One region of the Paenarthrobacter nicotinovorans genome, then DNA from elsewhere that is predicted to be linked to it. Evidence: riboswitches for the same ligand, from Rfam matches in the RefSeq annotation. Region 1 holds a riboswitch; each other region holds the start of a gene.
What was found. A riboswitch is a leader RNA that binds a small molecule or an ion and turns the genes downstream of it on or off. The one in region 1 is predicted to bind thiamine pyrophosphate.
Positions count from the first base shown of each region.

Region 2: linked by a shared signal. The riboswitch ahead of thiO (glycine oxidase ThiO) and the one ahead of JMY29_RS17700 (ECF transporter S component) in region 1 are both predicted to bind thiamine pyrophosphate.
Region 3: linked by a shared signal. The riboswitch ahead of thiD (bifunctional hydroxymethylpyrimidine kinase/phosphomethylpyrimidine kinase) and the one ahead of JMY29_RS17700 (ECF transporter S component) in region 1 are both predicted to bind thiamine pyrophosphate.

Region 1 covers NZ_CP089293.1:3,809,777-3,814,497, reverse strand. The annotation lists gene mnhG (monovalent cation/H(+) antiporter subunit G) at 1-333, shown strand, start outside; gene JMY29_RS17710 (DUF4235 domain-containing protein) at 414-674, opposite strand; gene JMY29_RS17705 (NUDIX hydrolase) at 701-1,378, opposite strand; TPP riboswitch at 1,603-1,739, shown strand; gene JMY29_RS17700 (ECF transporter S component) at 1,816-2,436, shown strand; gene JMY29_RS17695 (ABC transporter ATP-binding protein) at 2,436-4,007, shown strand; gene JMY29_RS17690 (energy-coupling factor transporter transmembrane component T family protein) at 4,004-4,721, shown strand, end outside.
Region 2 covers NZ_CP089293.1:2,864,335-2,869,055, forward strand. The annotation lists gene JMY29_RS13285 (thiazole synthase) at 1-662, opposite strand, end outside; gene thiS (sulfur carrier protein ThiS) at 666-902, opposite strand; gene thiO (glycine oxidase ThiO) at 899-2,134, opposite strand; TPP riboswitch at 2,127-2,246, opposite strand; gene thiE (thiamine phosphate synthase) at 2,274-2,960, shown strand; gene JMY29_RS13305 (CGNR zinc finger domain-containing protein) at 3,078-3,605, opposite strand; gene JMY29_RS13310 (alpha/beta fold hydrolase) at 3,602-4,414, opposite strand; gene JMY29_RS13315 (RNB domain-containing ribonuclease) at 4,637-4,721, shown strand, end outside.
Region 3 covers NZ_CP089293.1:2,411,364-2,416,084, reverse strand. The annotation lists gene JMY29_RS11250 (Rne/Rng family ribonuclease) at 1-2,931, shown strand, start outside; TPP riboswitch at 3,018-3,116, shown strand; gene thiD (bifunctional hydroxymethylpyrimidine kinase/phosphomethylpyrimidine kinase) at 3,107-4,642, shown strand.

The DNA of each region.
Region 1 (4,721 bases):
CTCATAGTGGGCGCGCTGATGTCCCTGGGTGCCGCGATCGGCTTGCTGAGGTTCCCGGACCTCATGAGCCGCATGCACGCAGCCACCAAGCCGCAGGTGTTGGGCTTGTTCCTGATGCTCGCAGCGATCGGCCTGCAGATGCGTACTTGGTGGGTGTGGCCCGTCCTGCTGGTGGCGTGGATTTTCCAACTTCTCACCGCGCCGGTGTCCGCCCACATGGTGGGGCGCTCCGCGTACCGGACCAAACACGGGCACCGCGAGAAGCTCACCAAGGACGAACTCGAAGCCGTGGTCCAAAGGGCCGCCGCCGGCCAGGAGCCCTCCGAACCTTAAAGCAACGCGGGGTCACTTATGGCCCATTACCCCCATGGGGATGGGCCATAAGTGACCCCGCGTTGCTTGTTGGGTGATGCTTAGACGATGTCCTGCGACTTCGCGAAGCGGGCAATCGCCCGCTGGGTGCCGCGGCTGGCAAGGACCTGGATCAGCGTGCTCACGAAAGCGGAAATCAGCGCGAAGGTCAGAGCCGAGCGGAGGCTCGTCTCCATGTCATCGTTGCCTGTGGGCGGCTTGTTGCCCGTGGCCTTTTCCCAGCCTTTGTTGACGAGTTTGGTACCGACAAAGCCTGCACCGAGGCTTACCCCGGCGCCCAGCAGCTTGAAAAAGAGGTTCATGCCACCAGCCTAGCTGCACGGCACGGCTACCCGCGGTTTTCCCGCTCCTTGAGAAACGCTGCCAAGGACCCGACCGGAGCCAGAACCGGGACGACCGGGTGCTCGGCGGACCACACTGCCTCTACGGAATCGAGGACAGCGATTTCCTTCAGCAGATAGTAGGTGGGTGGCATCAGCTTCAACTGCCCTGCGGCTTCCGCTTCCAGGACTCCGGACACCGGCATCCACAGCGACTGCCAAGCCTCCGTGGTTTGATGCCGGGGCTGCGCTTCCGGTGCCGGCTTGGCCACATAGAAGTAGGTGTCGAAGCGCTTGGGCATGTCTATGGGCGTGATCCAGTTGGCCCAGGGTCGCAGCTCTCCGGGCTCGATGCCCAGCCCGGCTTCTTCCTGGACTTCGCGGATTGCTGCCGTGAGCACCATTCCCGCGTTCCTCTCCGCCAACGCTGTGTCCGCGGAAATCGAACTCTGCGCCCAGGACAACGCATGGCTGCGCAGCAGTTCCCCGGGGTAGTCCCAGCCGGACTGATCCACAGCGTCCACCCGGCCGCCCGGAAAGACCACCATTCCTGCCGCGAAGTCCATGGTGCTGACTCTGTGCTGGACAAATGCCTCTAGCCCCGAGGGGGCGTCGCGGAGCAGAATCACGCTGGCAGCGAGGCGTGGCTCGGCCACGGGTGCGTGGGAGCCTGGAAGATCCGTCATCAGGCCATTCTTGCAGGTGCGTTGTGGGGCCTGGTGTGCGTGTTAGGCGTGGGGATGGGGCGCAGAGTGGGCCTCGCAACGCACCCTCGTTTGTTGTGGGGCCTGGTGTGCGTGTTTAGGCGCGGGGATAGGGCGCAGAGTGGGCCTCGCAACAGGATTGTGACCGCGGCCCAGAGCCGGCCGTACGCGGAGGTGTAAACTGAACCCGCCCATCAGGGCAGATTTGATAACGACAGGGGAGCGCCGCCGTCGGACCTTGCAGCGATGCAGGAGACGCGAGGGCGCTGAGAGTGCGGACAGCCGCAGACCCTCGAACCTGATCCGGTTAGTACCGGCGCAAGGGAGTCGAGCTTCTCAGAGTGTCCGGAGCCGGACGGTGCAAGCCAGGCGGATTCCGGGGAGCACTTTCCCCTCCTGTAACCTCAGGAGGCAGAAAAATGACCACGGTAAACGTGAAGAAGACCAGTTATAGCTGGCGTGTTGTAGACATCGTGGTGGCGGCCCTCATCGCCATCGCCGGCGGCGTGATTTTCTGGGCCTGGTCCCAGGGCGCGGCACTGGTATCCATCCCCATGAATGCGGCGTACCCGCCCCTGACCGGCCTGATCGCCGGTGGCTGGATGATCCCCGCAGTCCTGGGCATGCTCATTATCCGAAAGCCCGGCGCAGCTCTTTTCTGCGAGGCCGTCGCAGCCACGGGTGAGCTCATCATGGGTTCGCAGTACGGCACCACGGTGCTCATCTCCGGCGTCCTGCAGGGCCTTGGCGCCGAGCTGATCTTCGCCGCGTTCCGCTACAAGAAGTTCAACCTGCCCACCGCACTCCTCGCGGGCGCAGGCGCGGGCCTCTTCTGTGGCCTGAACGATTCGTTCCTGCCCTGGGGCTGGAATATCGCCTACGAGGCCATCGACAAACTGACGTACATCACCTTCACCACCATCTCCGGTGCAGTGATCGCCGGCGGCCTGTCTTGGATCGCCACCCGCGGTCTGGCCACGACGGGTGTCCTGAGTTCCTTCGCGTCGCGGAAGGCCGCTTCGGAGCCAGTCTTCAACTGATGTCTGCCACACACAGCGGCACGGTCCGGCCTGCCGCCATCTCCGCCGAGGGGTGGGGATGGCGGCATGCCGGCCGGGCCCAGCCTGCCATCCAGGGCCTTGACCTCCGCATTGAACCGGGGGAACGCGTCCTGTTGCTGGGCCCTTCGGGGGCCGGCAAGTCCACGCTCCTGCATGCCCTCGCCGGGGTGCTGGGTGACGAGGAAGACGACTCTGACGAGACCGGTTCGCTGCTGATCGACGGCGTCACTGCCCGCGAGCAGCGTGGCCGCGCCGGGCTGATGCAGCAGGATCCCGAAACACAGGTGGTTCTCTCCCGAGTGGGCGACGACGTCGCCTTCGGCGCCGAGAACCTTGCCGTGCCGCGCGAGGAGATCTGGTCCCGGGTGCATGAAGCGCTCGACGACGTCGGCTTGCGTACCGCATCAGGCGGCGGTTTGGCATTGGACCACCCGACGGCGGCACTTTCCGGGGGACAGAAGCAGCGCCTCGCGCTGGCCGGCATTTTGGCGATGCGGCCAGGCTTGATCCTGTTGGACGAACCCACGGCCAACCTCGATCCTGCAGGGGTCCTCGAGGTCCGCGACGCCGTGGCCCGCTGCCTGGACAAGACCGGCGCCACGCTGGTGGTGGTGGAGCACAGGGTGTCCGTGTGGAAGGACCTGGTGGACAGGATCGTGGTCCTGCAACCCGGTACCGCAGGCCCGCAATCAGGCACCCCGGGAGTCCTCCTGGATGGTCCGCCGGAGCAGGTCCTCACCCAGGCGCGCTCCATGCTGATGACGGCGGGCGTGTGGGTTCCCGGCTACGTTCCCGCCACAAGGGCGCGTGCCCGGACGTCCGGGACAAACGAACTCCTCCTCGCAGCACAGGACCTGGCCGTGTCCCGGGAAAAGCCCAGGCGAAAGCGCTTCCGAACCATCCCTCCGGTTCCGGTGCAGAGGGACATCACCGCCCAGGTCCGTGCTGGCCAGGCGTTGACCATTACCGGGCCCAATGGTGCCGGGAAGTCCACTTTTGCGCTGACGTTGGCCGGCCTTCTGGCGCCGGTGGACGGCATGGTGAGCGCCGGCGTCGACCTTTCGGAGGGGGCGGGCATCGACCCGTACAAATGGAAGGGCGATCAGCTCATCTCCAGGATCGGCACGGTCTTCCAGGAACCGGAGCACCAGTTCGTCACGGGCAAGGTCCTGGATGAGCTCATGTTCGGCCCCAGGCACCTGGGCCACGGCGGGGAACGCGTGGACGAATTGGTGGAGCGGCTGAGGCTCTCCCATCTGGTGGATGCCAATCCCTATACACTGTCCGGCGGTGAGAAACGCAGGCTTTCAGTGGCTACGGTGTTGGCGGCGCACCCGAAGGTACTTGTCCTCGATGAGCCCACCTTCGGACAGGACGCCAATACCTGGGCCGAGCTGGCCTCGTTCCTCTCGGAGTTGCTGGACGCCGGTACCGCCGTGGTTTCCGTGACCCACGACCAGGAATTCAGTGCCGTACTGGGCGGGACGGAACTGCGGCTCGGGCCGGTGTCCCAAGGTGAGACGGCGCCTCAGGAAGCGGGTGCGGCATGAGGGACGCATTGAGCCTGCGCGGCAACCACGCACTCCTGACCCGGGCAAACCCGTTGGCGAAGTTCGTGGCCGTCTTCCTTATCTCCCTGGTGCTGGCCCTGTCCATCGACTGGGTTTCCGCGTCCACGGCTCTCATCGCGGAATTGGCGCTCTTCCCCTTGGCCGGCCTCACACTCCGCCTTCTCTGGCAGCGCGCCTGGCCGCTGATCATAGCGGCGGCGATAGGGGGCTGGAGCACCGCGATTGTGGCCGCTGACAGCGGCGCGGTACTGCTCGACGTCGGACTCTGGTCCATCAGCGAAGGTTCCCTTGAGCTGGGGCTCGGCTTCATGCTGCGCGGTTTGGCGATCGCCCTCCCCGCGATCCTGCTGATGTCCTGCACCGACCCGACGGACCTGGCGGACGCACTGGCCCAGAAGGCAAAGCTGCCGCACCGATTTGTCCTCGGTTCCCTTGCCGCCATGCGGCTGGTGGGCCTCATGGCGGAGGAGTGGCAGACCATCGGCATGGCCCGGCGCGCCCGCGGTGTCGGCTCACAGGGAAGCCCGATCCAGCGCCTCAAAGCGACGCTCGGACAGAGCTTCGGGCTGCTGGTCCAGGCCGTCCGGCGGGCTTCGCGGTTGGCCGTGACCATGGAAGCCCGCGGTTTCGGCGGGGGACAACGGACGTGGGCGCGTGAGTCCACGTACTCGCTGATGGACGTCTGGGTGGTAC
Region 2 (4,721 bases), 950 kb from region 1:
TGCGCGCGGGTCACTGCGGTCGCCAGCAGGACCGCGTCACAGCCCAGTTCCATGGCAAGTGCGGCGTCGGAAGCTGTTCCGATCCCGGCGTCCAGCACCACCGGCACGGAGGCCCGGGACACGATGAGTTCTATGTTGTGCGGGTTCAGGATGCCCAGGCCGGTCCCGATGGGCGAGCCCAGCGGCATGACTGCCGTGGCGCCGAGGTTCTCGAGGCGGAGGGCAAGCACGGGATCGTCGTTGGTGTAGGCGAACACTTTGAAGCCGCGGTTCACCAATTGCTCGGTGGCGTCCACCAGTTCAACAGCGTCAGGGAGCAGCGTGTGCTCGTCCGCGATGACTTCCAGCTTGACCCAGTCGGTCTCCAGCGCCTCGCGTGCCAGTTCCGCCGTCATCACGGCGTCCTTCGCCGTGAAACACCCTGCGGTGTTCGGGAGGACCCGGATGTTGTTGTCCACCAGCAGCTGGAACAGCGAACCGGTTTCGGCCGGCGAATAGCGTCGCATGGCCACGGTGGTGAGCTCGGTTCCGGATGCCAGGAGCGCGGCTCCGAGCCCGTCCAGGCTCGGCGCACCTCCCGTTCCCATGATCAGGCGGGACCCGAATTCGACGCCGTCGATCACCAAGGCGTCAGTAAGGATTTCGGTGCTTGCTGTGGTCATGGTTCAGCCTCCCTGTACTGCGGTAACGAGTTCGAGTTCATCGCCGTCGGCCAGCGGAGTAGCTGCCCACTGGCTGCGCGGCACCACCTCGGAATTGCGGGCGACGGCGACACCCAGCTTCCCGCCGTCGGCCGCCTGTCCGCGGTGGTCGAGTACGCGGCCGGTGACGGCCGTGACGAGCGTGCTGACGGAGGCGTCGGCGGGCACCTGGCGGACGGCGCCGTTGAGTTTGATGTTCATACTGTTTCCTTGCTGTGGAGTTGAGAGCGACGCGCGGTTGCACTGAAACGGTCGGGCCGGAAGATGGACCAGCGGGGATCAGGGGAACCGGTGAGCAGCTCCCCCACGATCCTCGCGGCCACGGGGGTCAGGAGGACGCCATGCCGGAAGAACCCGGTGGCCACAATCAGGCCCGCGATGTCCCCGCTTGAACCGGCTACGCGGCCCAGCAACGGAGCGTTATCCGGAGTCCCTGGCCTGGCGCGCGCAGTTGCTTCCAGGAGTTCAAGTTCGGCCACCGCGGGAACCAGTACCTGGGCGTCCCTAAGGAGCTGGTAAACCCCGCCGGCAGAGACTGCGTTGGAGGCCGCCGACAAGCCGTCCTCCCGTTGGGTAGCTCCGATGACTACGGTTCCGTCGTCCCTGGGAACGATGTAAACGGGCACCCCGCGGACCATGCCACGAACAGTGGCAGTGAGCAGCGGTTGGAGGTGCGCGGGGACCCGAAGCCTGAGGATGTCCCCGTAGACCGGCCTGACCGGAAGTTCAAGACCCTCAGGAAGGCCGGCGAGCGCGGGGGCGCCCAGCCCGTTGGCCACCACGGTTTCGCCGGCCATGACGGATTTGCCGGATTCGAGCTCCACTCCGGCTACCTGGTCCCCGTCCCACAACAGGCCGTGCGCGGACTCTGCAACGGCAAATCCTTCCCTGGCGCCGCCTAGCCACGTGCCATCGCCGGATGAATGGGCGGCCAGCCCTGCCATGAGGCACTCCGCCAGCTTCCGGGGATCCACCTGGTGATCGGCGGGGATATCAAAGGCACAGGAAATTTGCGGGCTAAGGAGCGGTTCGCGTTCCCTGGCGGTCCGCAACGGCAACGGTTCGACCCCCAGGCCCGCCGCGAGCTGGACGGTGCGAAGGTCCGCGAGCGCGCGGCGGTCGGCGGCATCGGCACCCACGGCGAGGGTCGGCGTCGTGCGGTATCCGGTATCTTCCACAGGCCGGTGAAGGCCGCCGGCAAACGAAGGCCACAACCGGGATGACTCGAGCATGAGCTCCAGGAGGTCTTCTTCCTGGTAGTGCAGCTCGCTCACGGGCGCCAACATTCCGGCAGCAGCAAATGTCGCACCGGTGGCGGGCGCCGGATCGATGAGTGCTACGGAGCGGCCCAGCTTCCGGGCCTGGTGGGCGATGCCCAGTCCGATGACGCCTCCGCCGATAACGGCAACATCCGCGTGAATGGCTTCTGCCATCTGTTTCCTTCCCTACGCCGGTACTAGCCGGATCAGGTCAAGCGGTCGGCTCTGAAGCCCTCTCAGCCGGACGGTCATAAAGACGTAGGTCACGGCTCCCGCAGTACGTGCCCAGTTTAGAGGAACTACTGTGGATTCCATGACCCAGCACTCTGCCCTCGCCAGCGCCCGCCTCTACCTGTGCACTGATGCGCGCAAGCGCCAAGGCGATTTTGAAGACTTTGCCGACGCCGCGTTCCAGGGCGGGGTGGACATCATCCAACTCCGTGACAAGACGATCGAAGCCGCCGAGGAATTGGAATTGCTGGCGATCCTGCGTGGCGTCGCAGAACGGCACGGGCGGCTCTGGGCGGTCAACGACCGGGCCGATATTGCCAGTGTTTCCGGGGCTCCGGTGTTCCATGTGGGCCAGAAGGACCTCCCGCTGGAGATTGCCCGCACGTTCCTTCCCCGCCCCGCTTCGATTGGTCTCTCCACCCATACGCCTGAGCAGGTAAATGCCGCGATCACGGCTTCGCCGGGCGAGCCTGGGCTGGACTATTTCTGCGTTGGTCCCGTCTGGGCGACCCCCACCAAACCCGGCCGCGAAGCGGTGGGAACCGGCCTGGTCACATATGCCGCGGAAGCGATCAGGCGCGCGGAGGAGACCACCGGCGGCGCCGTGGAGGTGCCGTGGTTTGCGATCGGCGGAATCGATCTCGGCAACGTCGAGCAGGTGCTCGCTGCGGGCGCCAGCCGTATCGTCGTCGTTCGCGCCATTACCGAGGCGGAAGATCCGACGGCGGCAGCCAAGTCGCTGCTCGAAGCCCTGGACGCCGCCGCGTAACGGTTCTCCAAACAACAGTCCCAGGCACGCAGACCGTCGGGGTATCGGCAGGTTGTGGCGACAGGGGTGAGTCGGGGCTTGCAGATGCCGCAGCCCACCCACCGGATCGGATCAGATTCAGGTGAGCCGATCGCGGTACTGGCGCATCTTGCTCCGCGCCCCGCACGTGTTCATGTCGCACCAGGTCCGGGTCCTGGACCGTGAACTGTCGTAGAACACCCACCTGCACGCTTCCGACGCGCAGGTCCTGAGCCGCTGCCCCGAGCCGGTCAAGCCGTGGAGCAGGAGCGCCCCGACCGCTGCTCCCGCCGGCGAGACCGGCAGGCCGGCCGACGGGGTCAGCGCGAGCCGCCCGTCGTCGTCGACGTGGGGGCCTGCCCAGTGCTCCTGAGCGAGCTGGTTCAGGGCGGATCGCGCTGCCGTGTCGGTACGGTCGGCCAGGAACGCGCGCATGACCTCGCGGGCGTCGCGCAACGAGATGAGATGCTCGAGCGTGGGCTCGCCGCCCCATCCATGCCGGACCAGCCACTCCCGCCCGTCACGGATGGTCGCCAGCGCGTCGGTGCCGTGCAGCAGTGTGGCGCTGTTGCAAAACTCCACGACGACACGCAGCTCCTCGGGCACGGCGGACTGCACGGCGTTCACGCGCTCAGCAGACTGAGGAGTTCGCCGGGCCGATCCTCCGGCACCATGTGCCCGGCTCCCTCGATGATCGAGAACCGCGCGTGATCCGGAAGTGCCGTGACGAGCCGATGGGCGTAGTCGACACCCAGCCACGCATCTTCCGAGCCCCAGACCACGTGGATCGGGATGTCCAACAGCCGGAGTCGATCCTGTAGCTCGTCGGTGTTCTCCTCGCCGCCTTGGGTGTACTGCCGGTAGAACGCCCGTGCCCCTTCCGCACCCGCCCACTGGCCCGTGTACGAAGCCAGGGCGTCTGCACGCAGACCCACGTGACTGCCGGACCGGATCTTGGCGTCGATCAGGGCAGCGCTAGCCCAGTCGGGGAGCGCCTCGAAGGCCTCGGGGTGCTGGTGGACGGTTTGGAAGAACCCGCCGGCGCCCCAACCACTCACCGTCGCGGCATCGATGAGCGTGAGCGACTCGAAGTTCACGTCGTGCAGGAGCGTCGCCCGCAGCGCGACCGCGCCGCCGACGTCGTGCGCCACGACCCGAGGCGCTGAGACCCCCCAGTGCTCGAGGAGTTCGACGAAGATCGTCGCCTGCTGCCGGAGGCTCACATCCGGCGCGGTGCGGGTCGACTGTCCGAATCCGAGCATGTCCCAGACGTAGACCCGGTGATCACGAGCAAGCACCGGGGCGATGTCTCGCCAGATGTACGACGAGAAGGGTGTGCCGTGCATCAGAACGAGAGCCGGGCCCTCGCCGACCGAGTTCCATCGCACCGTACCGTCGCCGACGTCGAACCGCTCGGGTAGCGACCAATCGCTCATAGCTTGCCCCTTCCTTGTTACCGTCTTTATACCTTAGACGGTAACAGGCCCAAATGGGCTACGGGGGTGTTGATGGCTGCCGTCGACCGCCCCACCGCCTGCCTCCCCGGGCCGCCAAGAAGCTAATGGCCAGCAACAGCTGGCCATCCGCCGCACTGACAGCATCGCTTGGAGCCGGAAGCGTCCAAGACTATCTGCCGGTTTCGGGCTACCCTGATTTTCGTGTCACATCATCGGATAGCGCCCAACGTCGACGACTCATCGGACCAGCTCGCAGCGGCTTTCGCGGCCCTCCGGACGGAGCTGG
Region 3 (4,721 bases), 1.4 Mb from region 1:
GTTGAGCCAACCGAGCCCTTGCCCGGCCTCGGCGATGAAACCGCCGCAGGCCAGGAGCCTGCTGCCGAAACCCAGCCCGAAGCCGTCCCTGAAGCTGCCCCCGAAAAGCCGGTCCGCCGTCGTCGTGCTGCCAAGCCCAAGGTGGAGGCAGAAGAGACGCCCGCAGTTGCTGAAGTTGTTGAAGAAACCACGACGCCGGAAGCCGGCGCCCAGCCGGAAGAACCTGCTGCTGAGGAAGAGGCTCCGGCCGAGGAAGCTGCTCCTGCCGCTGCCACCTCGCTGTTCATGGAACCGGTTTCCATCACGTCGATGATCTTCCAGGCCCCTGACCTCACCACTGTCCCGCGCGTTGCGGCCGTGGAAGAGACGGACGACGAGCCGGAAGACGACGCTGAAGCAGCCGCAGACGGTGAGCTGGACGAGGGTGGCAGTCGTCGCCGTCGCCGGAGCCGTGGCCGCCGCGGGCGCCGTGGCACTGAACGCGACGAGAACGACACCGAAGACAGCAATGACTCCGGCGACGAAGAAGCTCCCGCAGCTGAAGCCCTCGAGGAAGGCGTCACGTCGCGTCGCCGTCGTCGTCGGCGTCGTGGAGACCAGGACCTTGAACTGACGGGCGGCTCGGATGACGACCCGCCCAACACGGTAACCCGCGTTCGCGCCCCCCGGCCCATCACGGAAACGGCTCCATCCAACCGGGTCGCAAGCGTCAAGGGCTCCACCCGGCTCGAGGCCAAGAAGCAGCGTCGCCGCGAGTCCCGCGAGACCGGACGTCGCCGCCAGGTGATTACCGAAGCCGAGTTCCTGGCACGCCGCGAATCCGTGGACCGGCAAATGATCGTCCGCCAGCGCGACGACAGAATCCAGATCGCAGTCCTTGAAGATGGCGTCCTGGCCGAGCACTTCGTGTCCAAGACCCAGCAGGACTCCCTGATCGGCAACGTCTATCTCGGCAAGGTCCAAAACGTCCTGCCATCCATGGAAGCTGCATTCGTTGATATCGGACGCGGGCGCAATGCGGTGCTGTACGCCGGTGAAGTCAACTGGGATGCAGTGAACCTGGAGGGCCAGCCGCGCCGGATCGAGAATGCGCTGAAGTCCGGCGACTCCGTCCTGGTCCAGGTGACCAAGGATCCGGTGGGTCACAAGGGTGCCCGCCTCACAAGCCAGATCTCACTTCCGGGCCGCTACCTTGTGTACGTGCCGGGTGGATCCATGACCGGCATCTCGCGCAAGCTGCCCGACGTCGAACGCAACCGCCTCAAGCGGATCCTGAAGGACCGCCTGCCGGAAAACGCCGGAGTCATCGTCCGTACGGCCGCTGAAGGTGCCTCGGAAGAAGAACTGACCCACGACATCAACCGTCTGCGCGCGCAGTGGGAAGGTATCGAAGGGCAAGCTTCCTCCACCAAGGTGCTGGCACCGGAACTGCTTTACGGCGAACCGGACCTCACCATCAAGGTTGTCCGTGACGTCTTCAACGAGGACTTCTCCAAGCTGATCGTCTCCGGTGACGACGCCTGGGACACCATCGAGGCTTATGTAACCTATGTTGCCCCCGACCTCGTGGGCCGCCTTGAAAAATGGACCAAGGATCAAGACATCTTTGCTGCCTGGCGCATCGATGAGCAGATCCACAAGGCTCTGGAACGCAAGGTCTTCCTGCCGTCCGGTGGCTCGCTGGTCATTGACCGCACCGAAGCCATGACGGTGGTGGACGTCAACACAGGTAAGTTCACCGGCAGTGGTGGAAACCTGGAAGAGACAGTTACCAAGAACAACCTTGAAGCTGCCGAGGAAGTCGTTCGCCAGCTTCGCCTGCGTGACATCGGCGGCATCATCGTCATCGACTTCATCGACATGGTCCTGGAATCCAACCGCGACCTCGTTCTCCGCCGCATGGTGGAGTGCCTGGGCCGTGACCGTACCAAGCACCAGGTTGCTGAAGTAACGTCACTGGGCCTTGTCCAGATGACCCGCAAGCGCATGGGCACCGGTCTCCTTGAAGTCTTCGGTGAGCAGTGCGAGCACTGCGCAGGCCGCGGTGTCGTGACGCATGACGAGCCCGTGGAGCACCGCCGCGCCAACACCGTGGCAGCCGAGCAGCACCGTCCGCACACCGAGGCACAGCAGTCCACAGCCCGCACCGAGCGCAAGCGTCGCCGCGGCAAGGGCGGCGCCCAGGGAACGGTCGAAGCGCCGGCCCAGGTACATTCGACGCCGTCCGCCCCTGTTGCGGCACCGGCAGCACACCCGGAAGCCCAGGACCCTGCCCGTCAGGCAAAGGCCGAAGCAACCCGGGCTGCACTGGCGACGATTGCAGCGGCCGCGCATGCCGCCCACCTTCACGATGACGAGCTCCACAAGGCAGAGGAGCAAACCCGGGCGGCCGGGGAGCATGGTCCCGACGCCGGTTCAGTCTCCGCTGCCCCGACGGCCCAGGAAGCCGCGGCACACGACGCCGCTGTCCGCGAAGGCCGGGCCACTCCAGTGCTGCGTTTTGGCGGCGAAGAGGTTGCCTTGCCTTTCGTTGAACACCACGATGAGCCGCAGGCAGCCCGGCCGGCCATGAGCCTGGACCGCCTGGCCGAAGCTTTCTCGCACCTTGGCGCGGCACCGTCGCCTGAGGACCAGAAAGCCAAGGAAGCTGTCGAAGCCCCGAAGGCTGCGAACACCCCGACGACTGAAGCTCCGGCTCCGGCCGCCGACGAAGCCCCCTCAGCATCGCGGGGTCGTCGTAGCCGCCGGAACCGCAGTGCAAGCAGGGCCCAAGGCGCGGCCAACGAGACCAGTGTTGAGCACCACGACGTGACCGCTACGGCCGCGAAGGGATCGGCGCACGAGTCCAAGGCGCCTGCGGAGCCGGTCAGGAAAGCGGCCCCGGACGAACCCATCATCCTGGGCGTCGGCGTACCGGCCTCCGAACTCTAACCGTTTGTGACCGCACCAAGGCCCCGCAGTTCCGCTACCAGCGGCAATTGCGGGGCCTTTTGCTGTCTGCCGGTGCGCTAGGCTGGGGGACTGACACGGGGTGCCAGGCGATGGGCCAGGCTGAGATCCAAACCCGTTGAACCTGTCCGGTTAGCACCGGCGAAGGGATGTCCTCATGGCCGCATTGTCATCTTCCGCTGTTTATCCGCTGGCGGAGGACCGCAGACGAACCCCCCGGGTACTTAGCATCGCGGGCTCCGACCCGTCCGGAGGAGCCGGAATCCAGGCTGATTTGAAGAGCATCGCCGCCCACGGTGGATATGGCATGGCTGCCATTACGGCTTTGACGGCCCAGAACACCCTGGGTGTCAGCGGTGTGCACGTACCACCCGTGGAGTTCCTGCGCCAGCAACTGGACGCCGTCAGTACCGATATCGTCATCGACGCGGTGAAGATCGGGATGCTCGGCGACGCGGCTGTTATTGACGAGGTGCGCAGTTGGCTCGAATCGGTGCGCCCCGCCGTCGTGGTTCTTGATCCCGTGATGGTGGCCACCAGCGGTGACCGCCTGCTGACCGACTCCGCAGGGGAGGCCCTTCGTTCCCTGCTTCCATTGGCGGACCTGATCACGCCGAACCTGCCCGAGCTTGCCATATTGCTGGGGGAAACCGAGGCTGCTGATTGGGCATCGGCATTGGAGCAGGGCAAGCGACTGGCAGCTGAGTGCGGAAACACGGTCTTGGTCAAGGGCGGTCATCTGGCCGGCTCGGAATGCCCCGATGCCTTGATCAACACCAGCGGGCTGTTGCGGCAGGACGTCATCGAAGTGGCAGGTCCAAGGATTGCGACCCGGAACAGCCATGGCACTGGATGCTCGTTGTCGTCCGCCTTGGCTACCGTCCAGGCGCGCACGGGCGACTGGGAGGCCTCACTGCGCGAAGCGAAACCGTGGCTGCTCCAGGCCCTGAGGAGCGCAGGGGAGCTGGAAGTGGGCCAGGGCAACGGGCCTGTGGACCACTTCCACCACCAGCGCGTCCTCCAGCCTGGCGGATTTGCCGCCACTTTGTGGAAGGAAGCCATCCCGGAGCTTGAAAAAATCCACGGCCTCAACTTCATCCAGGAACTGCAGTCGGGGCATTTGCCGGAGCCGGCATTCAGCTACTACCTTGCGCAGGACGCCATCTATCTCAATGGCTATTCCAGGGTCCTTGCCCGTGCAGGCGCGTTGGCGCCCACCGAGGAAGAACAGCTGTTCTGGGCCAAGAGCTCACGGCAGTGCCTGGAAGTTGAATCGGAACTGCACAGGAACTGGTTGAGCTCCCGTGAGGCTTCGGGCGTCACCGGACCGGTCACCAAAGCCTACGTGGACCATCTGCTGGCAACGACGGCGTCAGGCAGCTATGCGGTGGTCCTCGCGGCGATCCTGCCCTGCTACTGGTTGTATGCGGAAGTGGGTCAAAAGCTCCACGCCGCGTTCGTCGATGCCGGGGCCTCCGGCGGGCATCCCTACGCGGACTGGCTGCGGACGTACGCCGACGAGGACTTTGCCTCCGCCACAAGGATGGCGATCAACTTCACAGACGCGGCGGCCGTTGCCGCTTCCGGGCGTGAACGTGCGGAGATGCTTGAGGCTTTCAGGCAGTCCTGCCGCTACGAGACGGCGTTCTTTGATGCTCCGCGGCTCTACGCCCAGGGTGGGCCGGCCTGTTGAATCGGGACTGAACCGGGACTGAACCGGGATGAAAAGCATGGCTTGTCCCGCGCGTCGCGGGCGTGATCACGTTAATCGC